Regions from separate parts of the Ectothiorhodospira sp. BSL-9 genome, predicted to be linked through region 3. Evidence: predicted binding sites of a transcription regulator. Region 3 holds the regulator's gene; each other region holds the start of a gene.
The links. Region 3 encodes FliA, which starts transcription of late flagellar genes. Its sites were predicted from a motif close to GCTAAAGTTNNNNNNNNNNCNGCCGATA; they were not measured.

Region 1 (10,176 bases), 460 kb from region 3:
CAACGGGGTCAATCAGGCAGGACGTAATGCCAACGACGGCATCTCGTTTGCCCAGACGGCCGAAGGGGCTCTAGGCGAGCTTGGCAATATTACCCAGCGCATCCGCGAACTGGCCGTGCAGTCCGCAAACGACACCAACTCCGCCGCCGATCGTCGCGCCCTGGATCAAGAGGTTCAGCAGCTGATCAAGGAAGCCAATCGCATTGCCTCTACCACGCAGTTTAATGGTGGTAATGTGCTGGATGGATCGAGGCTTGAATTGTTTTTCCAGGTGGGTGCAAATCAAGGGCAGACCATTGAAGTGGATGGTGTGGATGCACGGGGTTCCAAATTGGGTGCTTCGGTTAGGGAAGCGGTGCCGCTGGGCGCTGTAACCGACGAACTTGGTATCTTTGCTGACGGCACTGCTGGGAATCTCGACGGAATTGTGTTGACAGGTGCGACTGGCGCGGCAGCAGCTGTTACTTCCGGTGCCGCTGCCGAATTTTCACTCACCAATCTCGATGGGGAAGGCAGCACAAAGTTTACCTGGGTCGACGCAAGTAAAGAGCCAGATCTGAACCAAGGCGAATTCCACTCCTCCGAAGATCTGATCAATGCGATTAACCGAGCTTCTGAGAAGACTGGGATACAGGCGATCGGTAATGAGCGAGTGGAAGTGAATCTAGGGGGATTTACGGCTGCCGCTGACAGATTAACTATCAATGATGTCGCCTTCACTCTGTCGACGAGCGGTGGGGGCGGCATTTCGACTCTTGACGATCTGGTAACTGCCATCAATAGTCGCCAAGCACAAACTGATGGAGTTATCGCCACCAAGAACGATGATGATGAGCTAATTTTAACTTCAAGAGCCAGTGTACCGATTAACTTAATCACTGACTCCGGGGGTAATTTCAGTGGATTGGCGAACGCCACTGACGCACGTTTCGAAGCCGGATTCACCCTGCTGGGCGACTTCGATTCGCGAATCTCCTTCGGTGACGGTAGTGAGGACTTTGTTGTTAATAACCTGGGCTTTGATCCAACCGATGACGGTGGCCTTTCACAAAGAACACTCTCCGAAATGTCCGTAGCAACCAGGGAAGATGCATCCAACGCAATTACCACGGCTGACTATGTGCTCGGACAGGTGAATGGCCTGCGCTCAGTACTTGGCGCAGTTCAGAATCGGTTTGAGACAACGATTTCCAACCTGGCGATTACTGGCGAGAATCTCGATGCCTCCCGCTCCCGTATCCAGGACGCGGACTTCGCAGCGGAAACGGCAGCCCTCACCCGAGGGCAGATCCTGCAGCAGGCTGGCACCTCGGTACTTGCTCAGGCCAATCAGTTACCACAGAGTGTGTTGCAGTTGCTGCAGTAGTGTTTTTGAATTCTTGCTGACCTCTAGATTTTGCAGCCGGGTGGAGCTAGCCTTTACCCGGCTGCTGTCTATTAACCTTTATCCCTGTTTAATATTCTCGATTTTGGTGATCCGGAATTTTATCTTTTTTACTGCTCGTCCAGTTTTTTATTATATTGAGGCGGGGCCTAAGGTTTTGTCGAGCTGCATTCTTTATGTGGGCTGAAGTCACCCTCTTCTGCATAGGTGACTTCATTGAAAGAGCCAACGATCCACGTTAGATGGCTTCTTGGTAATGAGGTTGGCTCGAGATGAAATACTGCCATCCTATCGATGATCGTATCAGGCTTGATCAGTCTCTCAATGACTTTATATCTCTCGCGATAAGCATAATCGTCAAAGAGAATGGTTGTGGGCTTTTCGACCCGTAAGAGCGCCGTTAAGAAACAAGCAACCCGGAACCTTCCGTCAATTAATATTACATCAGGGTGTTCGAAGTAGGGTTGATCCCATATTTCCAAAGGATAGCGGTGGAACGCCGTCCAGTTGGAGTCGTTTAGTGGCTTAGCCCACTTGCCAGTCTCGCCGATATTTACCCTGTGAACTATAGGGTTTGAGGCTGGTTCTTGTGTATTAATGCGGTGCTCGAGATTCTGAGCCCAAGCTAAATCATTTTCGACTGAGAAAATGCGCTTGTTTTCCAATTTTGATGCAAACACTGTCGACTCACCACTTCCGTACTCTAGAATGACTCTGGATTTACGGTAATAATCGCTTATTAAGTCACTTGCTTCTCGGCTGAAGCCCGGAAGTGTTTCTGTTGTCGCGCCGGCTAGATTTGGATGTTGCGAATCTAGGCGCTCTCTATCCCCATTGGGCTGTAATATGTTAGCGCTGAATTCGTTATGTATGGTTGGTGTTAGGTCTTTATGCAGATGTTCAAGTAGTAGCCATGATGCATTTTGGCATTTACGTTTTTGCTGCGTCCTGTCTGGACTTTTACTATATTCGTGGTAGATTCCAACTTTGGGGCTGTAAATCTGAGTTGTTCGGCCAAGGCCCATCTTGATCAGACGATACGAGATGTCGAAGCCACCATGGCCAAAGAAAATATAGTCACCCCAGCCTCCAGCGTCAAAAAAGTTAGTCTTCTTGAAGCTTACGTTGCCTTCAAGTATTGGAGGTGCATAAGACTCTTGGTTCCCAAGATGATAGTGTTGAGGTATGCTTCCTTTCCTTGGCTGGCATATTCCCCGGACGCAGGCGATTGCCTTGCGCGAATGCAATTCGATATGTCCTGCAACGAATCCCTCCATTGGTTGGCCGTCATCGTCCACAAAGATTAAAATAGATCCTTGGGTGAAGATGGCACCTATATTTCTCGCTAGATACGCGCCGGAATTGTAGCGCAAAGTGATTAATGTATTGATGTATTTTTTGATTTCCGGTGGCGTGCTTATGTTGAGGCCGTTTATAACAAGGATGATGTCAAGACTTTTATTTCCTTGTCTTCTGAGTTCTTTTGCCGTGTCAATGGTTTCGGGTTTTATATTGTTTGTGATGATCACGGCGCTTGCGGCAGGCTTATCGACAGATCTGATGTTTTCTACTGAGCTCAGCCAATAAGAGTAAAGCGAAAACCTGCTTTGCCAGCCTGCAATACTGAGCTTCTCAAGCAGGTCTGTAGCAAGCGTTTTTTCTATTGAGTGAGGGCTTGATTGTTGTAAGGCATGTACGAGAACGAAGAACGCAGTGTTGTTTCTAGGGTCAGTTGAGATTGCTTTTTCACAATTGCAGATGATTTCGTCGATTGTGCTCGAAGTCTGATTCGAGAATGTGGTAATCATTCCAATGATTAGTTTCGCTTTAATGGGATCAACAATATTGGATAGTATGCCTTGGTTAGTTATGCAAGAAAGTTGATACCCTTTACCGTTTGCTGGGTTTTCGGGCAATAGGGGGATTTTGTGATGTTTATTAAAATTGATGGCTGCTAGTGCTTTCCCGCTTGTCCATTGCCTGAACATTACGCGGAAAGCCTCATCTATATTGGCGGACATTTGCAAATGATTGCCCAGCGCTGAATCCTTGCAGCATTGCCGTAACTCCAGCCTCAACCGACTTAGATCATCTAACTGTGAAGACTGCTCGACAGCCAGCCCCACATACCCCTCAAAATCCCCCACAACCCAATCACCCAAACCCACATTCGTGATATGACTAGCCGCATGCCGCCCTGCAAAAGTCGGGCCGGGATGTGTGATCACAGGCACGCCCATGTAAAGGGCTTCTACTGTGCTCAAGCCGCCGGAGTAGGGCCAAGGGTCCAGGGCAATGTCGATCCGGTGATAGGATTTCAGGAGTTCGTCATGAGGCGATTCCGGCTCCAATGTAATCCGCTCTGGGTCTGTGCCGGCCTCAGTGAACATCTTCAGGTAGTGATCCCTTACCGTCGGATCACCATATCGCTTGTCCTTCAGCAGAAGTCGGCTTCCCGGAACCTGGGTCAGGATATCCGCCCACACGCGCGCGATGGTGGGGTTGATCTTGTACGCATTATTAAAGCACCCAAAGGTCACATACCCATTGGTCAACGCGGGTAGTTCGTTCACTTCCGGCATATACGGCGGCGGGGTATAGGTCACATACCCACCCGGGAGTCGCACCAAGGCCTCGGTATAGTTGGCCTCGGCGCCTTCCGGCGTCTCCACCCAATCACTTAGCAGATAGTCCATGTTCGGCACGGCTGAGGTGTTGAACAGCCCGCCTACCCATTTCACCTGAACCGGGGCGGCCCGGGCGGCCACCACGGGGATGGCGGAGTGTTCGCTGTGGCCGGCCATGTCTACGAGTACATCCAGTTCATCGTCCAAAAGGCGCTTGAATAGCGCCTCTGTGGTCCACCCGAAGACCGACAGCCACTGGTCGGCGAATTCGCGCATCTGAGGAACCAGTTGGTCCTTCTCGGATGGCGGGTGCGTGCTGTACAGGTACACCTCGGTGTCGAAATAGTTCGCCAACACGCTGAGGCTGCCAAAGCTGAGCCAGCCGGCAGGGTGGGCACGAAAGCCGTTGGAGATAAAGCCAACCCTTAACGGGCGGCCCTCCATGGGGCGACGCTGAAATTCGCGGGTGCGGCCATAAAGGCGGGCGCAGGTTTCGAACCACTCCTTGTGCAACGACAGGAGCTCCTCGGCGGTCATGTCGGGCAGGTAATGGGCCTGCAACAGCACATTGGAGCGAATGACCAGGTTGTTGGGGTCCAGGGCCGTGGCCAGGCGCAACTGCCGCAGGCCATCCTCCTGATATCCCAGGTCGAAGAGGCAGTAGGCGTAATCGTTGAGCAGGGCGGCGGTGGGCTGTTGCGACACCAGGTTCTTGAAGATGGGCAACGCTTCGCCGCGACGGTTGGCGCGGCAAAGCTGGCGCGCGAGCAGCAGTTCCAGGGCGAATCGGTTATCGGTGTTCTTGAGGGCCCGCTGCAGCAGCTTGACGGCCTCTTCCCATTCCCTGTTGGATTCCATCAGGCCTACATGGTGCGCCACCACCGGCGCGATGTTGAGCCCTCCCTTGGCGATGGCACGCTCCGAAGTCTGGCGGGCCTGCTCGGTGCGCCCCTGAGCCTGATGGTAGCGGGACAGCGCACACAGCAGCACAGGATGATTGGGAAAACGGCGCAAACCCTGGGTGCACTGACGCTCTACGGCCTGCATGTCGCCGGCCTTGAGGGCGTTTTCAATGCTCTGGATGGCCTTATTTAGCTGGTTTTTCGCGTTCACGGGGTGTCCATGCCTGTTTCGATTCAGCCCCCAGCCTACAATATTTGGGCGAAATCATGCCGCTTGCCGCACTCAAATCCGGCCGTGCCGTCAAAAGGCATCAGCGGGGGGCTTCAGATCCCCGAGTACCCGCTCCTCGCGCAGGATCTCACTATTGAGATCTCGCAGGATGTCGCGGTGTTTGCAGGGGCTCGGCCGACGCATCGCAGTTCCGGCCGACAGTGGCGTATTCCTGGAGCTGATCCAACCGGCGGGCAATGGATTCGTTCAAAACCCGCATGAACCAGGAGAGATCATGCAGCCGGGTGCGGTACTCCGCGGCATATTACTCCACGCGCGCCACCTCGGCGGCCGACAGGGCATCCCCGGCCTCCGACAGATAACGCTGCACCAGCTCCGGGCCGCTGAACAGCTGAGTCCAGCGCGAGAGCACTTCCCTGGCGTCCCCTCTCCTGGCCCGGTGAACGTCCACGCGCAGAACCAGGTGGTAGTGGTTGCTTCATGACCGCACAGGCCGCTACATCAATGGCAAAAACCGACGCCAATTCCCGAGCCCGATCCTCAATCCAGCCCCGTCGATGCTCGTAGTGGGCGCCCGCGACTGAATCCTGACCACAGAGGAACGCTCGCCGCACGCAGCGGGAAACCACGTGATACCAGGGCGTGCCATCGAGGCAGATCACGGCGGCGCGAGGCTGAGCGCCTCCCGGCTGCAATTTTCGACCGTTCATGCATTATCCTGCCGGCAACACCTGGCCGTGCTTCGGCTATTTGTTGCTGATTTTCAGCGATTTACCGTCCTCCGGGCCGTCAGGGCGGCAAGTTGGTGGAAATTTTTTGCCGCCACCGGCTAAAGCTTGCCGCTGGGCGGTCGATAACAGGGTTGAAGGGAGCATTACCGAGACCCATCCGGCTCCCAGACTTTAACGACCCACGGGTTTGAGACCCGGAAACATCAGGTAGGAGAACGGTCATGTCACAGGTCATCAATACTAATGTTGCTTCGCTGAACGCCCAGCGGAACCTCAATGCCACGCAGAATCAGCTGCAGACTTCTTTGGAAAGGCTGTCTTCCGGGTTGCGCATCAACAGCGCTAAGGACGATGCTGCCGGCCTTGCTATATCTGAATCATTTACTGCCCAAATACGAGGGTCGAACCAAGCTGCCCGAAACGCAAATGATGGAATTTCTTTGGCGCAAACCGCTGAGGGTGGTTTGGTTGAAATTACAAATAATCTTCAGCGTTTGAGAGAACTGGCTGTCCAGTCGGCAAACGGTTCTCTTGAAGACAGCGATCGGGCTCAGCTCACAAAGGAAGTTACAGAAATACTCGCCGAAATTGACCGGGTCGCATCAGATACAAAATTTAATGGTAAAACAGTATTAGCAGCAGCAGCTGATATCGACTTGCAAGTGGGTGCAGATGAAGGTCAGACTATCACTATTGCATTAAGTGGCATTGACGCGCAAAACGCTAGCCTCGGGATAGACGGGGTGGATTTAACCACTGCTGCAGGCGCCGCAACGGCGATATCTACAGTGAATGATGCGATTGATGATGTGGCAGGCTTTCGTGCAGAATTAGGCGCCATCCAGAATAGGTTGGAATCTACGGTGGCAAACTTGAACAATACTGTAGAGAATCTGTCAGCCGCCCGCTCCCGCATCCTTGACGCCGACTTCGCCACCGAAACCGCAGAGCTGACCAGAACGCAGATCCTCCAGCAGGCCGGCACCTCAGTACTTGCACAGGCCAACCAGGCCCCGCAGAATGTCCTGGCATTGCTCAACTAATACCCGGGGCTTGAAGTGAACACGAAAGCCCGGGCGACCATCGTCACCCGGGCCTTCGTTCTCCCCGCCATCGGGGGAGGAGAAGGCAGATGGATACAAGAATCAATGTCATACCCATGAACCTGGCGCCCACGCGTCAGGCCAGTGTGCAAGAAGCGGCCGGCAAGGTTTCGCCGCCGGACGCCGGTGGTCAGGGAAAATCCGTGCCTGAGGCTGCAAGTGGGAAGTCGAGCCAGGAATCTGTGCGGCCTGAGGCGCCCAATCCAGCGGATCTGGAAAAGTCCGTGGATGCGGCAGTAGAGCGCATCAATGAGTTTGTCCAGGTGGTTCAGCGGGATCTGCATTTCACGGTGGATGATTCCACAGGGCGCACGGTGGTGAAGGTGATGGACTCGCAAAGCGAGGAGGTCATTCGACAGTTGCCGCCGGACGAAATCCTGGCCGTGGCCGCCCAGATGGAAGAGCTACGCGGCCTGTTGGTCAAGGAGAAGGCCTGATCTGGCGCAGATCTTGTATCTCGAAGATCAGTGCTGAATCCATTCAGGCGGTGCGCGCTGCCCTCGTCGGGTGTCGACGAAGGCAGGGGCGTTCACCGCCCTTTTGAGTTTGCAGGAGGTTGCCGTGAGCACAATCACATCCATGGGCGTTGGGTCGGGGATCAATGTACGCGACTTGGTGGATCAGTTGGTAGCCGCCGAGCGCGAGCCACGGGAAAATCGCATTGCCCGCCAGGAACAACGCTTTGAGGCGCAGATCTCCGGCCTTGGCAAACTCAAGAATGCGCTGTCCGAGTTTGGCTCGACCTTGAGCGGCCTGAGTAGTGCCGGGGATTTCCGGCAAGTGGAAACGCGTGTAGTGAACGAAGGTATGGTCACGGCCAATGCCCGTGATAACGCGCCCATCGGCAATTACGAGGTGGAGGTGGCGCAGCTGGCTCAGTCCCAGCGCCTCGCGACCAGTGCGGATCTTTTCAGCGGAGAAGAGGATTTCGACCCCAAAACAGCGCTGGGGGCCGGAGATGTCACGATTACCCTCGCAGATGGGACCACGGAAACCTTTACTCTATCGGAGAATCGCTCAAGCCTGGAAAATCTCCGGGACGCCATCAATGATCAGTCCGCCAACCTGCGCGCCTCTGTGATTGATGACGGCAACGGGCCACGCCTTACTCTCAGCACCACCCAGACGGGTGAGCAAAATGCCATTTCACGGATTGATGTGAATGCGGACGGGGGGGCGCTGCTCAACAGGCTTGGCTTCAATGCGGCAGACCTTGGCGAGGATCAGGATACCAGCGGCGGTTTCAGACAATTGCGAGCTGCACAGGACGCGATTGTGCTGGTGGATGGCCTGCAAATAACCCGTCCCACCAATGAACTGCGCGGGGTGCTGGATGGCGTGGACCTCACCTTGAATGATGTGGGAACCACGCGTGTGACGGTCGCTGAGCAGGAGGGCACCGCGTTGGAGGCCATCCGTGGGTTTGTGGAGGCCTATAACGAGTTGCGGGGGCAGCTCAATGAGCTTAATGCTTTCAATCCGGAGAGCGAGGAGAGCGGTATCCTGAATGGCGACTCCACGCTGCGCGGTGTGCAGGACCAGATGGCGCGCATGATCAGCAACCCGGTCGAGGGCATGGATGGAACGGTTCGTGCGCTGGCGGATCTTGGCATCAGCACGCAGCGGGATGGCACGCTGGCCATCAACGAGTTCCGGCTGAACGAGCGGTTGAGCGAGGACCGTGAGGCGGTGGTTTCCCTGTTCACCCAGGCTGATACGGGTATCGCGGCGCGGATGAAGGGTGTGGTGGATCAGTTCACTGGCAGGGACAGCATCATCAATAGCCGTACCAAGAGCCTGGAAAAGCAAATGTCCGGGTTGGCCGATGATCGCGACCGCCTGGAATACCGCATGGAGCGCATCGAGGCCCGCTACATCGCCCAGTTCAGTGCCATGGATGCCATGATTGCCCAGATGAACCAGACCAGTCAATTCCTGGATAACCAGTTGAAGGCCTTGCCGGGTAATAACCGCAAGTAAGGCAGCGGGCGGCTAAACTTTTCCCTTGGCTTGCCGATAGCAGGGGTGTGGATTTAAAGACCGCCGGGAGCGTCCAACCATGAATCAAGCAGCCATGCACAGAGGCATTAATCAGTACCAGCAGGTGGGCGCTGCCGGCGCCTCCTTTGCGGACCCGCATCGCCTGATCGAGATGCTCTTCGATGGCGGCATCGACCGCCTGGCCCAGGCCCGCGGTGCGGTGCATCGGGGGGATCGTAGCGCCAAGATCAAGTTCATCGGCAAGGCCTTCGATATCATCGGCGGGCTGCGCGGCGGGCTGGATCTGGATAAGGGCGGCGATATTGCCGTTAATCTGGATAACCTGTACGAATACATGCAGCGCCGCCTGGTCTCGGCCAATGCCCGCAACGATGTGGAGATCCTCGATGAGGTGACCCAGTTGCTCAACGAGATCCGCGAGGCCTGGAAGGCTATTCCCGCCGAGGTGCGGAAGAATCCCACCGCCCATGCGGGGGGTGATCAGCCGGCGGTTCGGCCGGTGGAGTGATTTGAGGGATTTTTAGGCGCCCGGAGTGCGTGTGTACTCCGGGCGCTTTGTCGTTTTTGGGCATGTGTTTTCGCGGCCGAGGGCCGCTCCCACGGGAGGGTGTGATGAGTCAGGGTGTGGAGGATGTACTGGCCGCAGCGGCGGAGCTTGAGCGCCTGGCGCGGCAACGGATCACCTGGGCACAGCAGGGGGAGTGGGATGCCCTGGTGGGCAGCGAGGAGAGGCGGGGTGAACTGGCCGGGCGTATCCGGGTGGATGTGTTTGAGGGCCATGAAGCGCTTGCTCGCGCCCTGGCGGAGCGGTTGACGCGGATACGGGATCTGGATGAGTCCCTGGTGCCGCTGCTGGAGCAGGCCCGGGAGGATCTGGCGGTGGAGTTGCAGAAGGTGCAGAAGAAGGCGGCGGGGGCCAGGGCTTATGATCGGACGTCGCGGGGGGAGAAGGGGTAGCGCTGGCCGGGTGCAGGTTGGGCGGGTGTTCTGGCACAATCACCATAAGCCCATTCTTGAAGGTCAGGGAGACCACCATGACGTTATCCAAAGAGGACATTGAGTTCATCAAGGCCCACATCGGTGAGTGGCTGGCCGAGCAGAGCCTGGGCAAGCCACCGGCGGTGTATGAGGTGGAGTTGCGCGAGCGCATGGTTCGGGTGGAGGAGGAACTCAAGCATCAGCGGGAATTGATGCGG
Region 2 (10,176 bases), 1.4 Mb from region 3:
TCGGGATTTTTCGCCAAGTTCATCCTCATCCGGGCCGGCGTGGAGGCCGAATCCTGGTGGATCGTGTTCGTGGCGCTGCTGGTGGGCCTGCTGACGCTGTACTCCATGATCAAGATCTGGGCTGAAGTCTTCTGGAAGGCGCAGCCCGAGGAGTATGCGGACCGTCCGGCTCCCGGGCCCAAGGGGACCGGCGTCATGTACGGCACCATCGCCGTGATGGCCGCCATGACGGTGTTCATTGGATTCGGCGCCCAGCCCATCTATCTGATTGCAGAGCAGGCGGCGCATCAATTGCTGGATCCGCAGATCTACATTGAGGCGGTATTGGGGGATCGGTCATGATTGGACCACTGGCGTGGAATATCCTGCTGGCCATGCTGTGGATGGGGTTCACCGGCAGCTTCACCGGCACCAACCTTTTCATTGGCCTGGCGCTGGGCTATCTGGTGCTTGCCTATGCCCTGCGCGGGATTCCGGCCTTCGCCAACTATGCCACCAAGGTGCCCAGGACGATCCGATTCATCGTCTTCTTCCTGTGGGAGTTGATCCTCTCCAACCTGAAGGTGGCCTATGATGTGCTGACCCCCACGTACTACATGAAGCCGGGCGTGATCGCCTTTCCCCTGGAGGCCAGGACCGATGGCGAGATCACCATCGTCGCCAACCTGATCTCCTTGACACCGGGCACCCTGAGCCTGGATGTCTCCAGCGACCGCAAGGTGCTGTACATTCACGTGATGTACCTGGATGACGAGGCCGAAGTGGTCAAGAGTCTGCGCTACCTGGAACACCGCGCACTGGAGGTGCTCAGATGATCCGTGCAACCATGACGGCCTTGCCCGCTCAATGCCATTCCCTGGGGGTCTACCATGCTTGAGGTCTCCATCTTTGTGTCCTACGTGATCCTGAGTATCGCTCTGGGGCTGACCTTCGTGCGGCTCGTGATCGGTCCGAGTCTGCCCGACCGGGTGGTGGCCCTGGAGATGATCGCTACCCTCACGGTGGGCTTTATCGCGATTTATACCCTGTCCAGTGGCGTGACCGCTTTCCTTGACGTGGCCATGGTGCTGGCGCTCACGGCATTCCTGGCGGCCGTTGCGTTCGCTCGCCTGATCACCAAGGGGGGAGGGGTTCATCATGACTGATCTGGTGGTAAGCCTGTTTCTGTTGGTCGGGGCCGGCTTCATGTTCGTGGCAGCCCTGGGATTGTTGCGCATGCCTGATCTGCCCATGCGTCTGCACGCCACCACCAAGGCCGGCGCCCTGGGCGGCGGCCTGATGGTCATCGCTGTGGGCCTGGAGTTCTTCGGTGACGTGGCCGTGGCGGCGCGGGCGGCGGCGATCATCATCTTCATCGTGCTCACCGCCCCCATTGCGGCACATCTGATCGGGCGAGCCGGGTACTTTGTAGGTGTGCCCATGTGGTCCAAGACCCTCAAGGACGAACTCAAGGACCGCTACGATGCCCAGAATCAGGTATTGCTCTCGCCCGGTGAGGTCCATTCGGACGATCAACCCGGTAAAGACAAGGCCGACTGAATCACCCTGGGTGCCGCCTGTCTGCGGCGCCTTCATCGATTGCCGAGGAATGACTATGCAACTCAGAGTGCTGACGGCCGCCGTGCTCGTTGGGCTTGCGCCCGTGGCCGGCGCCAATACCCTGGATGCCTATCTGAGCAAGGACACGGCCCAGTTCACCTTCATCACGGATTCCAGCGCGATTGGTTTCGGCGGGGCGGATCTTTCCTTCGGGGTCTTTTTCAACGACGACAGTGACTACATGCTGACCACGGGTCTCAACGTGGTCGGTGTGCCCGCCGGCGAACAACCCCTGACCTTCGGTGTGGGTGGGAAGGCCTACTTCGGCTTCATCGACACGCCGGATGATCGTTTCCAGTCCGTGGCCCTGGGCGGTGAGGTGCGTTACACCATCCCTGCCAACATGCCCATGTATCTGGCTGCCGAGGCTTACTACGGTCCGCGTGTGACCACCTTCGGCGATGCCCGGGATCTGCTGGATGCTTCGGTGCGTTACGAACTGGAGGTCACGCCGGGTGCCCGTGGTTTCATCGGCTATCGCTATCTCGAAGCCGACATGGACCGGCGGCGCGATTACAAGATGGACGAGCACGTCCATTTCGGGGTTCGGTTCAACTTCTGACACTGACCCGCTGCCATGCCGGATACACCCCGCCAGGTCGGCTCCATGGATGAAGTGCTGGCCATCATGGCCCGCCTTCGGGATCCGCAACGGGGTTGTGCCTGGGATCTGAAACAGACGTTCGACTCCATCGTCCCCCACACCCTGGAAGAGGCCTTTGAAGTGGCCGATGCCATCGAGCGTCGGGACTTCGATGAACTGCGCAGTGAACTGGGTGACCTGCTGCTGCAGGTGGTGTTTCATTCACGCATGGCCCAGGAAGAGGGCCGGTTCGATTTCCACGACGTGGCCGCCACGCTGGCAGAGAAACTGGTGCGGCGCCACCCCCATGTCTTTGGCGACACCCGGTTCGAGTCCGAAGAGGCCCAGCATGCCGCCTGGGAGGCGGAAAAGGCCCGGGAACGTGCCGCGGGCCAGGGTGCGCCCGCTGATGGCAACGATGCCAGGGCCCTGCCCAGCCAGATGGACGGCATCGCCCGCACCCTGCCGGGCCTGAGTCGTGCGGTCAAGATGCAGAAGCGTGCCGCGCGGGTAGGGTTTGACTGGGACAACCCGGCGCCGGTACTGGACAAGATCCACGAGGAACTGGAAGAGGTGCGCCATGAGATGGCCGTGGGGGCAGGGCACGATCGCCTGGAGGACGAAGTCGGGGATCTGTTGTTCGCCGTGACCAACCTGGCCCGTCATTTGAAGGTGGACCCCGAGGCCGCCCTGAGGCGCACCAATCGCAAGTTCGAGTCCCGCTTTCGGTTCATCGAGCAGACCCTGGCCGGGCAGGGGCGCGCGGTGGAAGATCAGCCGCTGGAGGTTCTGGACGAGTTGTGGGAGCGGGCGAAGGGGCAGGAGTAGTGCAAAAAGGGGACAGACCCCTTTTGCATAAAAGGGGTCTGTCCCCTTTTTGCACTACTCCCCCTCCAGACGCAGCGACAGATCCACCGCCTGCACATGCTTGGTCAGCCCGCCGATGGAGATCCGGTCCACCCCGGTGGCAGCGATGGCCCGGATGCTGTTCAGGTCCACGCCGCCGGAGGCCTCCAGCAGGCAGGCACCGTTCACCAGGGCCACGGCCTCTTTCATGCCGTCCAGGGTGAAATCGTCCAGCATGATGATGTCGGCGCCAGCCTCCAGGGCCTGGCGCACCTCGTCCAGGGTCTCGGTTTCCACCTCCACCGGGACCTGCTCCCCCAGATCCCGGGCCCGTGCCACGGCCGCGGCGATGGAGCCGGCGGCCATGATGTGGTTTTCCTTGATCAGCACGGCGTCATAAAGCCCCAGACGATGGTTGTGACCGCCCCCACAGGTCACGGCGTACTTCTGGGCCAGTCGCAGCCCCGGCAGGGTCTTGCGCGTGTCCAGGATATGCGCCCGGGTGCCGGCTATCGCTTCCACATACTCGCGGGTACGGGTGGCGGTGGCCGAGAGGGTCTGCAGAAAGTTGAGGGCCGTGCGCTCGCCGGTGAGGATGGCCCGGGAGGGGCCCGAGACCGTGCACAGGCGGGTGCCGGCGGGGATATTGTCGCCATCCGCCACCTGCCACTGCACCCTGACGTCGCCATCAAGCGCCGCAAACGTGGCATCGAACCACGCCTGACCACAGAGGATGGCTGTCTCCTTGCAGATCACGTGGGCGCGGCAGGTGGCGTTCTCCGGGACGAGTTGCGCGGTCAGATCCCCGGGACCGACGTCCTCGGCGAGGGCGATGCGGACAGATTCGCGGATGGCTCGGTCGGATACAGGCAGTGTCATGGCTTGGGCAGTCATACAAGGATGGGGGGGTGAGCATAACGCAAAGCACGGAGCCTGCAAGGCGTCCGTGCAGGTGCAGCATGGAGTTGGGCCATGCAATTACAGTATGCTCGGCAGGGGAAATCCCATGCGGTACAACAACACACAATAACCCACGTTTCCAAAGCGCAGCCTCTTGAATCAGATCAAGGAATTCTACGAACTTCTCAAGCACTCCTTCCGGAACCTGCTGCCCATCATCATTGTGGTAGGCATCTTCCAGTTTGCCGTCATGCAGCAGGTGCCCGAAGGCTGGCTCCCCATGGCCGTGGGCCTGCTGATCGTGGTGGTGGGTGTGGCCCTGTTCCTCCAGGGGCTGGAGATGGGGATCTTCCCCATCGGCAAGAACCTCTCCAATGAGTTTGCCAAGAAGGGCTCCCTGGCCTGGCTGATGATTTTTGGCTTCTGCCTGGGCTTTGCGGCAGTGGTCGCCGAACCGGCACTGATCGCGGTGGCCAGTCAGGCGGAGATGATCAGTGGTGGCCACATCAGCGCCCTGGTGCTGCGCTTGCTGGTGGCGGTATCCGTGGGGGCGGTGGTGGCGCTGGGGATCGTGCGTATCATCCTCGGGCACAGCCTGCACTGGTACATGATCATTGGCTATCTGCTGGTGGTGATCATCACCTTCTTCGCGCCCGAAGAGATCGTCGGTCTGGCCTACGATTCGGGGGGCGTGACCACCAATATCGTCACCGTACCGCTGATCGCCGCCCTGGGCATCGGGCTTGCCGTCTCCATTCGCGGACGCAACGCACTCACCCACGGCTTCGGCCTGGTGGGGCTGGCGGTGATGGTGCCGATGATTGCCGTGCAACTCTACGGCATCGTGGTGTATACCCTGGGGGACCCGGAGATGGTCCGGGGGGCAGCCCCCCTGGCCGAGGCAGTGGAAGACGAAGTGGTCAGCCGGGTAGGTGGCAGCGTGTTGCTGGGCATGCTCACGGACCTGCTGGTGATGTTTCGTGATGTGTTGCCCATCATTGCGGTGGTCCTGGTCTTCCAGTACCTGGTGATCCGCAAGGGCATCGCCCATGTGCACAAGGTGATGGGCGGTTTTGTTCTGGTCATCTTCGGCCTGTATGCCTTTGTGGTGGGCCTGAAGCTGGGTCTGTTCCCCATCGGTCGCAGCATGGCGGAACAGCTGATCACCCTGGATGGCTTCCTGTTCGTCTATCTGTTTGCCTTCAGTATCGGGTTTGCCACCACCATGGCCGAGCCGGCCCTGATCGCCATTGGTCAGAAGGCACAGGAGGCGGGCAAGGGCAAGCTCAATGGCAATACCATCCGCCTGCTGGTGGCCATGGGTGTGGCCGTGGGGATCACGATTGGCGTGCACCGGATCATCGTCGGTGACTCCATCCATTACTACATCATGGGCGGGTACGCGGTGGTGATCCTCCTCACCATGCTGGCGCCCCGCTACATCGTCGCCCTGGCCTACGACCTGGGGGGGGTGACCACCTCTGAGGTGACCGTGCCCCTGGTGACCGCCCTGGGCATTGGCCTGGCCACCCACATTGAGGACCGCAATGTGCTCATCGATGGCTTTGGTCTGATCGCCTTTGCCTCGATCTTCCCGATCATCAGTGTCATGCTCTATGCTATTGCCGTTGAACTTGCCAATCGCTGGAGGCAGCAACCGTCATGAAGTTTGCCGTACTGGTGGCCATCCTGGCCGACAATCTGGAAGAGAAGGCCATTGACGTGGCTCGCAAGGCGGGGGCGGGGGGCGTGACCATCCTCGATGCCCGCGGTATCGGCGGCAAGGAGAAGAAGACCTTCTTCGGGCTGACCTATGAAGGCAGTCAGTCGGCGCTCGTCTTTGTACTGGAGAAAAAGCTCTCCCTGGCTGTGATGAAGGCCCTGCGCGATGAGCTGGAGCTGAAATCCCACTCCCATGGCGTGGTCTTCACGGTGCCCCTGGAGCATATCGCGGGGATCGATCTGAGTCAGGTGGAGCGCTTTGAGGAACGCATCAAGGACGACCTGTAGACCTGACCGTCGCCCCAGGGCCGTCCTTTCACACTACCCAGAGGTTATCCATGCTGGTTAAAGATCTCATGGTCAAGAACGTGGCGACGATTTCCCCGCTCGCCACCATCCGCGAGGCCATGCAGGAAATGAAACGCCATCGGGTCAAGTCCCTGGTGGTGAACAAGCAACACTCCCATGACGCCTATGGGATCATCACCTACACCACCATCCTGCGCACCATCGTCGCGGAGGAGGGGGACATTGACCTCATCAATGTCTACGACGTGTGCTCGAAACCTGTCATCACCGTGCCGGCGGAGATGGAAGTGAAGCATGTGGCGAGATTGATGGTGCTGCAGCGCATCCGTCGCATTGTCGTGCTGAACAATAACGAACTGGCCGGCCTGGTCACCATGAACGACATCGTTTCCGCCATTGTGGAGATGTCGGAGCATTAAAAAAACCCTGGGGTGGCGTGTCCACCCCAGGGTGACGGGTACGGGGTCGCGGTGTTCTCACACCTTGAAGCGGCCCACCAGATCCTGAAGCTCGTTGGCCAGTCGGGAGAGTTGCTCGGAGGCGTGGGTGGTTTCCCGTGCGCCCTGGGCGTTCTCCTCGGCGGCATCGGAGATGCTGGTCACGTTCCGGTTCATCTCCTCGGCCACGGCGCTCTGCTCTTCGGCTGAACTGGCCACCTGCGTATTCACGTCGTTGATGGTGCTCACCGCCTGGGTGATGGAGTCCAGGGAGTGACCCGCCTCAGCAGCGCTGTCACGGCTGGACTGGGCATATTGCTGACTCTCCTCCATCACCACCACGGCGCGCTGGCTGGTTTGTTGCAGGCGCTCGATCATCTCCTGAATCTCCTGGGTGGAACTCTGAGTGCGGGTGGCCAGTGAGCGCACCTCGTCGGCCACCACCGCGAATCCGCGCCCGGCCTCGCCGGCCCGGGCGGCCTCGATGGCGGCATTCAGGGCCAGCAGGTTGGTCTGTTCGGCAATGCCCCGGATCACGTCCAGCACCTTGCCGATCTGCTCGCTGTCCTTGTCCAGGTCGCGGATGACGTCGGCGGCCCGCTGCACCTCTTCGGCCAGTTTTTCGATGCGATCCATGGTGCCGGCCACCACATTTTTGCCGGCCATGGCTGAGCCATGGGCGTCACGGGTGGCATCGGCGCCCTGCTGGGCGCTGCGCGCCACCTCCTGGGCCGTGGCATTCATCTCGTTCATCGCGGTGGCCAACTGGTCCACCTCGGAGCGCTGTCGGCTCACACCGGCGTCGGTGCGCTCGGTGATGGCCGCCAGGTCCGAGGCCGCCCGGGCCAGATGCGCGGTGGAGTCCAGCACCCGGCTGATCAGGTCGCGGAAGTTGTCCATCATGGCGTTGAAGGCCTGGGAGGCCTCACCGATCTCATCATTGCCCCTGACCTGCAGGCGATGGGAGAGATCGCCATCCCCCTCGGCGATACCCTTGAGCCCCCGGGTCATGTCGTTGAGGGGGCGCGTGACGAATCGGCGCACGAACAGGAACAGGAATACCAGCACCGGGATGCTCACCAGGATGGCCAGCAGGGTGATGCTCCAGCCAAAGCGGTGTACGGCGGCGTTCACATCGTCCAGGCGGATCTGCATGCTGGTGGCACCGAGCACGTCTCCCTCCGCGGCCAGGGCATGGCAGGAGGTGCAGTTCTTGCCCAGGTATTCACGCTCGTTGTAAACGGGAAGCACGGCGCGCAGCGTGCTGCGGTCGTCCGCCAGCCGGATGTGGGGCTCGCCGGTCTCCAGCACCCGTCGCTCCACCGCGTCCTGCGGGCGTTCGTGTTCCGTGCCCTCCCCATACTGCCGCGAGACCGGCTCGCCACGCAGGACGCGAAGGTCGGTAACACTCTGGAGTTCGACGATCTGCTCGAGGAATTCCTCCCGCCGATGGGTGGTGCCGGTGATCATCATGGTGGTCAGGCCTGCCATGGTCATCTCGTGAATGGTGGACGAGAAGCCTTCGGCCTGTTCGATGGCGGTACTGCGCTGCTCATGGATGGCCCACAGGATCATGCCGGCCCAGGCGGGCAGGAGTATCAACCACATGGCACCTACCAGGCGGACCCAGATCGGCAGGTCTGAAATACGTCGCATTGCGATTCCCCGTTGGCTGCCAGACCCTTGGCAGGATTCTTTCGTGTCCGGCTCAGTATATCGGCAGTGACAGGCTTAACTTGATCGTCATCCATCCCTGATGGATGCGCCGGCTGTTTGGGCCGATAAGGGGTTCCCTTTGCGCATGGCGGGCCGTGCTGCGCTGAATATCATGTCACGTACGACAGGTGGGCGCCGTTGATGGGGGTCAACCTTCCGCCGGGGCGTTGATCCTGGCAACGACGCCTCAGTGTTCGCTCTTTTCGTCCCCGAGGATGCGCCGCTTCACCCGTTGCAGGAACATCCAGGCACTGAAGACCACCACCGGCGTGGCCAGGCCCATCCCCAGGGCCGGGCTGATGGGCAAGCCCTGGCTCTCCAGTCCCTTGAGGGCATAACCCACCAGACCCACACCGTAGTAGCTGATGGCAATCACTGACAGTCCCTCCACGGTATCCTGCAGCCGCAATTGCAGGCTGGCACGACGGTCCATGGATTCCAGCAGGTTGCGGTTCTGGGCCTGCAGGCTCACCTCCACCCGGGCCCTCAGCAAGGCGGTCAGACGCGCCGCCCGCTCAGCCAGCCCTCGCTGCCGGTCACCCACCGATTCGCAGGTGGCCACGGCCGGTGCCAGGCGGGCCTCGAGAAATTCCGTGAAGGTCTGCAATCCCTCGATACGCTGCTGACGCAATTGTTGAAGACGCTGCTGTACCACCCGGTAATAGGCCCGGGAGGCCTCGAACCGGTAGGTGGTCTGGGCGGCCACGGCCTCGATCTGGGCGGCCAGATGGGTGAGGTCCGCCAGCAGTTCCCCCTGGGTTTCGCCGGAGTCGTGGCTGTTCTGTTCGGTCATGCGGGCCGCCAGCTCGGCCAGACGACGGTCGGCGGTGCCCAGGGAGCGGCTGGCCTTGCGGGCCATGGGCAGTCCCATGAGTGACATGGCCCGATAGGCGCTCACTTCCAGGATGCGCTTGATCAGCCGCCCGGCCTGTGCATCGGTGAGGTTGTCGTTGCGCAGCAGGATCCGGGCAAAGCCATCCGGATGGATACGCAGGTCCGACCAGGCCCGGCCCTTGCCCCCCACCACCTCGGAACCGATGAGGATATTGCCACCAAACAACCCGGAGATTTCCTCCAGGCTGCGCTCGGGCATGTCGGCAGACTCCATGGCCAGTGAAACGGCGGCAATCAACTCACCAGGGGAGTTCTCCAGCCAGTTGTTCGGCAGGCGCTCGATGACCGGGTCGTCGAAAGGGTGTGTGAACGGGCCGCAGTGAGTGAAGGTATAGGTGACAAACTCCGTGTGCCGCTCCCAGTGCAGCCGGATATCCCCCAGATTCGCCACATGATACTGCCCCACCTGCTCCGGGATGGGGGCACCGAAATGCTTCAGCAGACGGTGCAGATGGCGAGTGTTGATACCACTGCCCCGTTCGCCGCACAGAAACGCCAGGTGCGACACCCGCGCCGGTGCCTGGGTGGGCTCGAAGGTGCGGGCGTGCAACTCACCGTTGAGGGCACGGCGCAGCGCATGTTCCTTGAAGGGCAGATTCATGGGCCTGGGATCATTCCACGGCGGCGAAGAGTTCTTCCGCCTCGATCAGGTGAATGCCGGCACTCTGCAGTTGCTCGATGGCCCGATCTGGCTGTTCGAATCGGAAGATCAAGGCCGCGCGGTCATTGCGGCGCAGCGGGAAGGCGTACATGTATTCGATCTTCAGTTCCGCCCGTCCAGCCGCCTGCAGCACTTCGGCGAGGCCGCCGGGACGATCTTCCACGTCAACGGCCACCACCTCGGTGAGCTTGACCACCCAGCCAGCGTCCTTGAGGACCTGCTCAGCCTTTTGCCAGTCGCGCACGATGATACGCAGGATACCGAACTCGGCAGTGTCGGCCAGCGAGAGATTAAGCAGGTTGATGCCCTGCCGGGACAAGAGTTCCAGCGGTTCGGCCAGGTGTCCCGGGCGATTTTCCAGAAAAACGGAAAGCTGTTGCAGCTTCATGGGATGTGATGCTCCTGTGACGACTTACAGCGAACGGTTGTCGATCACCCGCTTGGCCTTGCCCTCGCTGCGGGCAATGGTACGCGGTTCCACCAGGCGCAGGCCAACACGGATGCCCACG
Region 3 (10,176 bases):
GTGCTGATCGGGCTCACCATGGGCTTCATCCTGCAGATGGTGTTGAGCGCCCTGACCATGGCGGGTGAATCCATCGCCCTGTCCATGGGCCTGGGCTATGCCTCCATGGTGGATCCGGCGATGGGTGTTCAGGTGCCGGTGGTATCACAGTTCTTCATGATCATGGGGACGTTGATCTTCCTCGCCATGAATGGCCACCTGGTGATGCTGGAGATGCTCCTGCGCAGTTTTGAAATGATGCCCGTGGCGGTGGACGGGCTCAGTCAGGTGGATATGTGGGCCGTGGTGCAGTTCGGCTCCACCATGTACGTGGGGGCACTGCTGGTGGGGCTGCCCATTGTGTCCGCCATGCTCATGGTCAACCTGTCCATGGGGGTGATCACCCGCGCCTCGCCGCAGTTGAACATCTTCGCCGTCGGTTTCCCCATGATGATCCTGCTGGGGTTCATTCTCATCATGTTCACGCTGCCCGCCCTCACGCTTCGGGTCGAGGATCTGGCCATGGCAGGCTTCGGTGTGATCTCACGGATGCTGGGGAGTTAGGTCATGGCCGAAAACGAAACTTCCCAGGAAAAAACGGAACAACCGACCCCCAAACGCCTGCGGGATGCGCAGGACAAGGGGCAGGTGGCCAGTTCCAAGGAACTCAACACCACGCTGGTGCTGCTGGCCGGCTCGGGCACGCTGCTTGTGCTGGGCGGCGACATGCTCAACCGGATTCAGGAACTGATCCGGCGCAGCTTCATGGTGGATCGGGAACGTATTTTTGATCCCGCCTTCATGCTCACTGCCCTTGAGCACCGGATCGCCGAGGCCCTGCTGGTGCTGGCACCGATGATGCTCATCCTCGTGGTGGCCGCGATCACGGGCCCGGTGGTGATGGGCGGTGGGCGTTTCAGACCACAGGGCATGGCGCCCAAGCCGGACAAGCTCAGCCCCATCAAGGGGATCAAGCGGATCTTCGGCCCCCAGGGCGCCATGGAACTGGGCAAGACCCTGGCCAAGTTTTCGCTGATCACCACGGTGGCCTCGTTCCTGTTGTGGAACCTCTCCGGACGCATCGTCGGCCTGGGCGCCCAGGACATGGTGCCCGGGGTCGTGCATGCCGGCTACCTGATCGCCTGGACCTTCGTGGCGTTGAGTGTGTCACTGATCCTGGTGGCCATGATCGATGTGCCGTTTCAGATCTGGAATCACCAGCGCCAGTTGCGCATGACCAAGCAGGAAGTCAAGGACGAGTTCAAGGAGACGGAAGGCAAGCCGGAAGTGAAGAGCAAGATCCGCCAGACCCAGCACGAGATCTCCCAGCGGCGCATGATGGGGGAGGTGCCCAAGGCGGATGTGGTGGTGACCAACCCCACCCACTTTGCGGTGGCCTTGAAGTATGACCAGTCAAAGATGGGTGCCCCGCGGGTCGTGGCCAAGGGGGCGGACGAGGTGGCGGCCGAGATCCGCCAGCTGGCCCGGGTGCATCAGGTGCCTTTGTTCTCCGCCCCGCCGCTGGCGCGGGCGCTGTTCTTCAGCACTCGCCTGGATCAGGAGATTCCGGCAGGCCTTTATGTGGCCGTGGCCCAGGTGCTGGCCTATGTCTATCAATTGCGCCATGCCCATCGCCAGGGGGCCGACGAGCCCACCCCACCTGATGATCTGCCCGTGCCCAGTGAATTTCTCAAGCGTGATCCCACCCGTGGGGAGGAACAGTAGATGAGTGCCCTGATGGAAGCCCTGCGCAGTATCCAGCGGTCGGGCCTGGGCGCACCCCTGCTGCTCATGGCGCTGCTGACCATGATGGTGATCCCGCTGCCGCCGTTGGCGCTGGATTTGCTGTTCACCTTCAATATCGCCCTGTCACTGGTGGTGATCCTGGTGGCCGTGTACACGCCCAGGCCGCTGGAATTTGCGGTTTTTCCCACCGTGCTGCTGGTGGCGACCCTGCTGCGCCTGGCCCTGAACGTGGCGTCGACCCGGGTGATCCTGCTGGAGGGGCATACCGGTACCGATGCCGCTGGCAACGTGATCGGCGCCTTCGGTGACTTCGTGGTCGGCGGCAATTACGCGGTGGGTCTGGTGGTCTTTGCCATCCTGGTGATCATCAACTTCGTGGTGGTGACCAAGGGCGCGGGGCGCGTCTCGGAGGTGAGCGCCCGCTTCACACTGGATGCCATGCCGGGCAAGCAGATGGCCATCGATGCCGATCTCAATTCCGGGCTCATCTCCCAGGATGAGGCTCGTCGGCGGCGTGACGAGGTGTCTCAGGAAGCAGATTTCTATGGTTCCATGGATGGTGCCAGCAAGTTCGTGCGGGGCGATGCCATCGCCGGCATCCTGATCCTGTTCATCAATATCATCGGGGGGCTGGTGATTGGCACCCTGCAGCATGGGATGAGCGTGGGTGATGCTGCCACCAACTACATCCTGCTCACCATCGGTGATGGTCTGGTGGCGCAGATTCCGTCACTGCTGCTGTCCTCCGCCACGGCGATCATCGTCACCCGTGTATCCACCTCCCAGGACATGGGTCAGCAGGTGCTCAGCCAGTTGTTCGGTGCCCCCCGGGCCCTGTTCGTCGCGGCAGGCATCGTGGGCGCCCTGGGGATGGTCCCTGGCATGCCCAACATGGTTTTCCTGAGCCTGGCCACGCTGATGGCCACCAGCGGCTACTTCATGATGCAGCGGCGCAAGGCGCTGGAGGTGGCCGAAGCGGAGGAAATGGAGGCGGACGCTCCGCCTCCAAGCCCGGAGATGAAGGAGCTCACCTGGGATGACGTACCACCTGTGGATCTGGTCGGGCTGGAGGTGGGCTATCGCCTCATTCCCCTGGTGGATCGCTCCCAGGGAGGGCAGCTCATGGGCCGCATCAAGGGTGTGCGGCGCAAGCTGTCCCAGGAACTGGGGTTCCTCATCCAGCCGGTGCACATCCGCGACAACCTGGACCTGGGCCCCAATCACTATCGCATCACCCTGATGGGGGTGACGGTGGGTGAGGGGGAGGTGTTCACCGACCGGGAGATGGCCATCAATCCAGGGCAGGTCTTCGGCGAGGTCAAGGGCACACCCACCAAGGATCCCACCTTTGGTCTGGATGCCCTTTGGATCGATCCGGCTCAGCGGGAGGAGGCCCAGGGCCTGGGGTACACCGTGGTGGACGCCGGCACGGTGGTGGCGACCCATCTGTCGCAGATTCTCCGGGATCATGCGCATGAGCTGCTGGGTCATGAGGAGGTGCAGCACCTGCTGGATACCCTGGGCAAGCATTCACCCAAGCTGGTGGAGAATCTGGTGCCCAAGACCCTGAACCTGGGCGTGGTGCTCAAGGTGATGCAGAACCTGCTGGCGGAACAGATCCCCATTCGCGACATGCGCACCATCGCCGAAACCTTGGCGGAGCATGGGCCGCGCAGTCAGGATCCCGACGTTCTGACGGCGGCGGTGCGGGTGTCTCTGTCCCGATCCATCGTGCAGAACATCATCGGAACGGCCACGGAATTGCCTTTGCTGGCCATTGACCCTTCGTTGGAACAGATTTTGCAAAAGTCTTCACAAGGGGCCTCGGGAGCGGGGTTGGGCATCGAGCCGGGGCTGGCCGAACGCCTGCAACGCTCCATCGCCGAGGCCTCCCAACGCCAGGAAATGTCCGGAGAACCCTCCGTCCTGGTGGTCTCGCCCGATATCCGGCCCTGGATGGCCCGCTGGTTACGCAGTGCTGTAAGGGGGTTGAACGTGCTGGCCTACACCGAAATACCGGATAACAAGCAGATCCGTGTGGTGGCCACCGTGGGACGGGAAGAGACCTGACAGGTGAAATACAGGCCGGCCTGGGCAATGTGCCGGGGTCGGGGCGAAACGGATAACGGGTATCGACATGAAGATTAAACGCTATTTTGCACCCGACATGCGCCAGGCGATTCGTCAGGTGCGTGACAGCCAGGGTCCGGATGCGGTGATCCTCTCAAGTCGCAGCGTGGACGGAGGGATCGAGCTGATCGCCGCCATCGATTACGACGAGGACCTGGTAACGGAAATGGCGGATCAGGCGGACCATGGAGATGCGCCGCGTGCTAACCGCGCATCTGACTCCCCGCCGCAGGAGGACGGGCTCGAGGATGATCTGCTATCGCTGGGTGTGGATGCGAAGTCAAAAGGCCAGGAGCGGATGCCATTACGTCGCGGGGCAGGGGATTCCTGGGCGCGCCTGCCTCAGGAAGCCACCCCATCCAGAGTGACTCAAAGGGACGCCTCCGGGAACGCGAGTGCGTCGTCGGAGGATGACCCCCTGAGCGCGATGATGACCCCCCTGATGGAGCCACCGGCCAGGCAGAAGCAAACCCCCTCACGCAAGAAGCCCGAGACAGGGCAGGTCAGGGCCAGGGCAGCCACCCAGAGTGACCCCGAGGATGCTGCCTTCAAGGCCATGCGCAAGGAAATTCAGGGACTGCGTGGGTTGTTGCAGGAGCAGCTCTCGGTATTGATGGATCAGGAGTTTGCCCGTTCCGAGCCCTGGCGTGCGGCCATTGCCCAGCGCCTGGCCTCCATGGGGGTGGACCACGAAGTGGCCAGGACAGTGGCCAGTGCCGTGGAACTGGACAAGACTCCGGCTGCCGGCCGGTTCGAGCCGGTGGAAGGGTGGTCCGAGGCCCTGCGCCAGTTGGCGGGCTTGCTGCCCATCGCGGACGATGACCTGCTGGACCACAATGGTATCATCGCCTTTGTGGGCCCCAGTGGCGTGGGTAAAACCACAACGCTGGCCAAACTGGCGGCGCTGGCCAGCCTGCGGCACGGGCAGGAATCCATCGCCATCATCACCACCGATGTCTATCGCCTGGGCGCTCATCGTCAGTTGCAGACCATCGGTCAGTTACTTGGGGTCACCGTCCATCTGGCGCAGACAGAGCAGCAACTCAAGGATATGCTTAGGCGGGTGAAGTCCAAAAGGCTTGTGCTGATCGATACCACCGGAACCAATCAGCGTGACAAGGGCATGCTCGATGAGCTGGCTCAGGTCACCTCGGCATCTGCCGCCCGCGTGATGCTGGTGATGGCCGCCAATGTGCAAAAGGGCGTGGTGGATGAGACCCTGAGCGGGTTCAGTCATTTGCAACCCCAGGGTTGCATCCTGACCAAGGTGGATGAAGCCGCCAGCCTGGGTGAGGTGCTGTCTGCTCTGATCTCATCCAGGCTGCCGCTCAATTTCATCAGCGCAGGCCAGAGGATCCCCGAGGACCTGCTGGCCGCCAGTGCCCCGCGGTTGGTTCAGATGGCGGCGGCGGCGCTTGAAGCCCCGGGGAGATTTTCCGAGCAACGACCTCGTTCCAGGTTCCGGGCGCAGACCGCGCCTGTGACCTCGCGTCCTGACAGTGTCAACGATCTCAGCACCAGGTTTACTCATGCCTTCACCCAGTGAGAATCAAAGCAGCGCATCGGGGCGCCGGGACAAGCCCCGGCCGGTTCGGGTGATTGCCGTTTCCAGCGGCAAGGGGGGGGTGGGCAAGACCAATGTGTCAGTCAACCTGTGTGCCGCGATGGCGCGGACGGGCAAGCACGTCATGCTCATGGACGCTGACCTGGGTCTGGCGAACGTGGATCTTCTCCTGGGGCTGCAACCCAAGAGGAATCTGTCCCATGTGCTGGAAGGGCAGTGCAGCCTGGATGAGGTGGTGGTGGAGGGCCCCAACGGGATGCTGATTGTCCCGGCGGCCTCTGGCATCGCCGATATGGCGGACCTGGGGCACGCCCAGCATGTGGGCATCATTCGCGCCTTCAGCGAACTCACTCACCCCCTGGACGTGTTGGTGGTGGACACTGCGGCAGGTCTGCATGACAGCGTGACCAGTTTCTGCCGGGCGGCCCATGAGGTGTTGGTGGTGGTCTGTGACGAACCAGCCTCCATCACGGATGCCTATGCACTGATCAAGGTCCTGTATCGGGACCACGGCGTCATGCGGTTCCGCATTCTGGCCAACATGGTGCGCAACGAGCAGGAAGACGAGGGGCGGAGCCTGTTCCGCAAGCTGGTCGCCGTGTGTGACCGTTTTCTTGACGACGTCACGCTCGACTATGTGGGGTCGATTCCCTACGACGACTATCTTCGCAAGGCCGTGCAGCGTCGTCAGTCCGTGGTGGAGGCCTTTCCCTCTTCGCCGGCGGCCCGGTCCTTTGCGGCCTTGCCCTCGCGTATAGAACAATGGCCCATGCCCCGAGGGGCCCGGGGCGGCATCGAATTTTTTGTGGAACGTCTGATCAATAGCGATCAGAGTGATCTGGAGCCAGCACCATAAGCGGTCTCGCCATGTATGCCAGCCAACAGTTGGATTCCAATACCCTGGTGGATGAGCATGTCGCCCTCGTCAAGCGCATTGCTTACCACCTGCTGGCGCGCCTGCCAGCCAATGTGCAGGTCGATGATCTGATTCAGTCGGGCATCATCGGCCTGCTGGAGGCTGCCCGTCATTACGATCCGTCCCAGGGGGCGAGTTTCGAAACCTATGCGGGTATCCGCATCCGCGGGGCCATGCTGGATGAGGTGCGTCGCAGTGACTGGACGCCCCGTTCCGTGCATCGTCACTCACGGCAGATCAGTGAAGTGATCCGCCAGATCGAGAATCGGGAAGGGCGGGAGGCCTCGGCAGCCGAGATCGCCGAGGCGCTCGGCGTGGATATGACCACCTATCAGGACATGCTCCGTGATGCGGTCTCAAGCCGGGTGCTGGGTTTCGATGATCTGGGGGATGACGATTCCTCGGCAGAAAACCTGCTGACCTCCGATGGGCCGGATCCGCTGATGGATCTGACGCGAACCGATTTCAAGAAGGCGCTGGTGGAGAACATCGGCGAGTTGCCGGAACGGGAAAGACTCGTGCTGTCCCTGTATTATGACGAGGAATTGAACCTGCGGGAGATTGGTCAGGTGCTGGGGGTGAGTGAATCCCGGGTCTGTCAACTCCATGGCCAGGCGCTGATGCGACTCAAGGCGCGCATGGGCGACTGGGTGGGGGATGGGGTTCGGGTCTGAGAGATCCCCGAGGTTGCTGGAGTCTGGAACACGTATCAATTCCGCGCGGCCAGCGCGCGGCTAACGATTTGCGCATCACTGGAGGTTTTTGTGGATAAGAATATGAAGATCCTCATTGTGGATGACTTTTCCACAATGCGGCGCATCATCAAGAACTTGCTGCGGGATCTTGGGTACAACAACACCTCCGAGGCGGATGACGGACATACGGCGTTACCCATGCTGCAAAATGGTAACTTCGATTTTCTGGTCACCGACTGGAACATGCCCATCATGCCCGGCATCGATCTGCTTCGCGCAGTGAGGGCAGACCCCCGCATCAAGGATATGCCCGTGCTGATGGTGACGGCAGAAGCCAAGCGCGAACAGATCGTCGAGGCGGCTCAGGCGGGCGTGAACGGCTACATCGTCAAGCCGTTCACGGCGGAAACCCTGCGGGAAAAGATCGACAGGATCTTCGAACGTCTCGAGCAAAACGGTTGATCATTGCCCATGGATAAGAGTCAAGACAGCGACAAAGAGGCCCTTTTCAGGAAGGAGCAACTGGAGCGGGCCCGGGAACTGGTCCAGATGATGGAGGCCGGCCAGGAAGACAAGGCGGGCCACCTGATCGAGGAACTGGGCCGCATGCACGAGAGCATGCTGTTCCAGGAACTGGGCAAACTCACCCGCGACCTGCACGAGGCGCTCAATAGTTTCCGCCTTGATACACGCCTGTCCGAACTCACTCATCAGGACATCCCTGATGCCAAGGAACGTCTTAACTACGTGGTGGCCATGACGGAGCAGGCTGCCCATCGCACGCTCAACGCGGTGGAGGAGAATCTGCCCGTGGCGGAGTCGCTGGCCACTCGCGCCGGGGAACTGGGTGCGGAGTGGACGCGGTTTCGCCAGCGCGAGATGTCTCTCGAGGAGTTCAGGCAGGTGAGCCAGCAATTGAGCGACTTTCTCGCGGATACGGAGCGGGATGCGGACAAGCTGCGCAAGGGTCTGTCCGAAGTCTTGATGGCCCAGGACTTTCAGGACCTGACCGGTCAGGTGATTCGCCGGGTCATGACCCTGGTTCAGGATCTGGAAGACAACCTGGTGGGGCTGGTGAGGGTATCGGGGCAGCGACTGACCAAACCCGAGACCGACAAGAACGCGGCTGATCCACGCAAGGATGCCGGCCCTGCCAGCGCCGGCACGGGTCCCGCAGTCTCCGGGACCTCCGACAAGGGGGAAGTGGTCAGCGGGCAGGACGATGTGGACGATCTGCTCTCCAGCCTGGGTTTCTGATCGGGTCCAAGGGCCCACCTCCGGGCGTATGCCCATTTCAGAATTCCCTGAGTTGGCCGCCAACCTGGGAGTGAGAAGGGCATCCGCACGACGCGCGAGAACAAGGCATGACTCTGGACACCGACGACGAAATCCTGAACGACTTCCTCATTGAGGCCAGTGAGATCCTGGATGCCCTCGGTGAGCAGTTGGTGCAGTTGGAGCGAACGCCTGACGACAAGGACCTGCTGAACTCCGTCTTCCGGAGTTTCCATACCATCAAGGGGGGCGCCGGGTTCCTCAATCTGGAAAACCTGGTCAAGATCTGTCACCGCGCCGAGGACGTCTTCAACCTGTTGCGCCAGGGTCAGCGTCGTGCCGACAGCAACCTGATGGACATCATCCTTCAGGTGCTGGATGTGCTCAACCGGATGTTCGATGAATTGCGTGCCGGCCAGGAGCCCGAGCCTGCGCCTGATCATCTGTTGGCGGCCCTGGAGCCTCTCACTTACCCCGAGGGAGAAGAACCCGCACACCTGTCACCCCCTCCTGCGGCGGCGCCTGCTGTGCCTGCCGAGCCAGCCCCGGCACCTTCTGCCCCCATGCCACCGGCGGGAACAGCTGACGGGGATATCACTGACGAAGAATTCGAGGCGCTGCTGGATGCCATGCAGGAGGGCAAGGACAATGGACAGCCCGGGGCCGGCGCGGGCGCATCACCCGTGGCATCAGCCGCAGAGACGGCCCAGCAAGGAAGTGATGAGATCACGGATGCAGAATTCGAGCAGTTGCTGGACGAGCTTCAAGGTAAGGGGGCGGCGGCAGGTGGGCCTTCCACTGCGCCAGCGCCCGGCAGCGGCCAGAATGAACTGATCTCCGAGGACGAATTCGAGAATCTGCTGGATCAGTTGCATGGCAAGGGTCAGGCCCCCCAGCCTCAGAAGCCGACCGGCGGCCAGCCCGTCAAGGAAAAATCCCAGGCAGCCCCAGCCCCAGCCCCGTCGCCGGCTGCCAGGCCGGCCTCGGCCGCGGAAGCTGCCCCCCCGGAGGCGGCTGCACCCGCGCAGGCCAAGGCATCACCGGCAGAGACCTCGGTGCGGGTGGATACCAAGCGCCTGGATGACATCATGAACCTGGTGGGTGAACTGGTCCTGGTGCGTAACCGACTGGCCACGCTGCGCTCACGCATGAAGGATGAGCAGGTCTCCAAGGCCGTCACCAACCTGGATGTGGTCACTGCGGATCTGCAGGCCGCAGTCATGAAAACCCGGATGCAGCCCATCAAGAAGGTCTTTGGCCGTTTTCCCAGGGTGGTCCGTGATCTGGCGCGCACCCTCAAGAAAGAGATCAATCTGGAGCTGGAGGGAGAGGATACCGACCTGGACAAGAATCTGGTGGAGGCCCTGGCCGACCCGCTGGTGCACCTGGTGCGCAATGCGGTGGACCATGGTATCGAATCTCCCGAGGAACGCCAGGCGGCGGGCAAGGCGCGGGCCGGCCGGGTGGTGCTCTCCGCCAACCAGGAAGGTGACCATATCCTGCTGACCATCTCCGACGACGGCAAGGGAATGGATCCCGACGTGTTGCGGGCCAAGGCCGTCGAGAAGGGTATGATGGATGAGGACGCGGCCGCCCGGCTGACGGATCATGACGCCTTCAACCTGATCTTCCGGGCCGGTTTTTCCACCAAGACGGAAATCTCCGACGTCTCGGGCCGCGGCGTGGGCATGGATGTGGTCAAGACGCGCATTGCCCAACTCAACGGTCGCGTGGAAATCACCTCGGCGCCGGGGCAGGGCAGCACGCTCAGTATTCGTCTTCCGCTGACCCTGGCCATCATGCCCACGCTGATGGTGGTGCTGGGCAAACAGCGTTTCGCATTGCCGCTGGCCAATGTCAGCGAGATCTTT

Region 1: a site for FliA is predicted at 5,974-6,001, ahead of ECTOBSL9_RS13600 (flagellin). Genes of this name have one in related genera too.
Region 2: a site for FliA is predicted at 8,111-8,138, ahead of ECTOBSL9_RS01565 (methyl-accepting chemotaxis protein). Genes of this name have one in related genera too.

The regions. Positions count from the first base shown of each region.
Region 1 is NZ_CP011994.1:2,912,378-2,922,553, reverse strand. It holds gene ECTOBSL9_RS13610 (flagellin) at 1-1,366, shown strand, start outside; gene ECTOBSL9_RS13605 (glycosyltransferase) at 1,534-5,124, opposite strand; partial or broken gene ECTOBSL9_RS17630 (transposase) at 5,363-5,855, opposite strand; gene ECTOBSL9_RS13600 (flagellin) at 6,098-6,919, shown strand; gene ECTOBSL9_RS13595 (flagellar protein FlaG) at 7,009-7,416, shown strand; gene fliD (flagellar filament capping protein FliD) at 7,541-8,959, shown strand; gene fliS (flagellar export chaperone FliS) at 9,054-9,488, shown strand; gene ECTOBSL9_RS13580 (flagellar protein FliT) at 9,593-9,937, shown strand; gene ECTOBSL9_RS13575 (hypothetical protein) at 10,015-10,176, shown strand, end outside.
Region 2 is NZ_CP011994.1:306,702-316,877, reverse strand. It holds gene ECTOBSL9_RS01615 (Na+/H+ antiporter subunit D) at 1-342, shown strand, start outside; gene ECTOBSL9_RS01610 (Na+/H+ antiporter subunit E) at 339-815, shown strand; gene ECTOBSL9_RS01605 (monovalent cation/H+ antiporter complex subunit F) at 870-1,145, shown strand; gene mnhG (monovalent cation/H(+) antiporter subunit G) at 1,138-1,539, shown strand; gene ECTOBSL9_RS01595 (YfaZ family outer membrane protein) at 1,595-2,161, shown strand; gene mazG (nucleoside triphosphate pyrophosphohydrolase) at 2,177-3,010, shown strand; gene nadC (carboxylating nicotinate-nucleotide diphosphorylase) at 3,065-3,907, opposite strand; gene ECTOBSL9_RS01580 (DUF1538 domain-containing protein) at 4,083-5,594, shown strand; gene ECTOBSL9_RS01575 (P-II family nitrogen regulator) at 5,591-5,938, shown strand; gene ECTOBSL9_RS01570 (CBS domain-containing protein) at 5,989-6,378, shown strand; gene ECTOBSL9_RS01565 (methyl-accepting chemotaxis protein) at 6,436-8,052, opposite strand; gene ECTOBSL9_RS01560 (DUF3422 family protein) at 8,300-9,607, opposite strand; gene ECTOBSL9_RS01555 (hypothetical protein) at 9,618-10,055, opposite strand; gene ECTOBSL9_RS01550 (phenylacetate--CoA ligase family protein) at 10,080-10,176, opposite strand, start outside.
Region 3 is NZ_CP011994.1:2,448,242-2,458,417, forward strand. It holds gene fliR (flagellar biosynthetic protein FliR) at 1-543, shown strand, start outside; gene flhB (flagellar biosynthesis protein FlhB) at 547-1,704, shown strand; gene flhA (flagellar biosynthesis protein FlhA) at 1,717-3,795, shown strand; gene flhF (flagellar biosynthesis protein FlhF) at 3,863-5,401, shown strand; gene ECTOBSL9_RS11425 (MinD/ParA family protein) at 5,385-6,275, shown strand; gene ECTOBSL9_RS11430 (RNA polymerase sigma factor FliA) at 6,287-7,009, shown strand; gene ECTOBSL9_RS11435 (chemotaxis response regulator CheY) at 7,112-7,492, shown strand; gene ECTOBSL9_RS11440 (protein phosphatase CheZ) at 7,502-8,287, shown strand; gene ECTOBSL9_RS11445 (chemotaxis protein CheA) at 8,395-10,176, shown strand, end outside.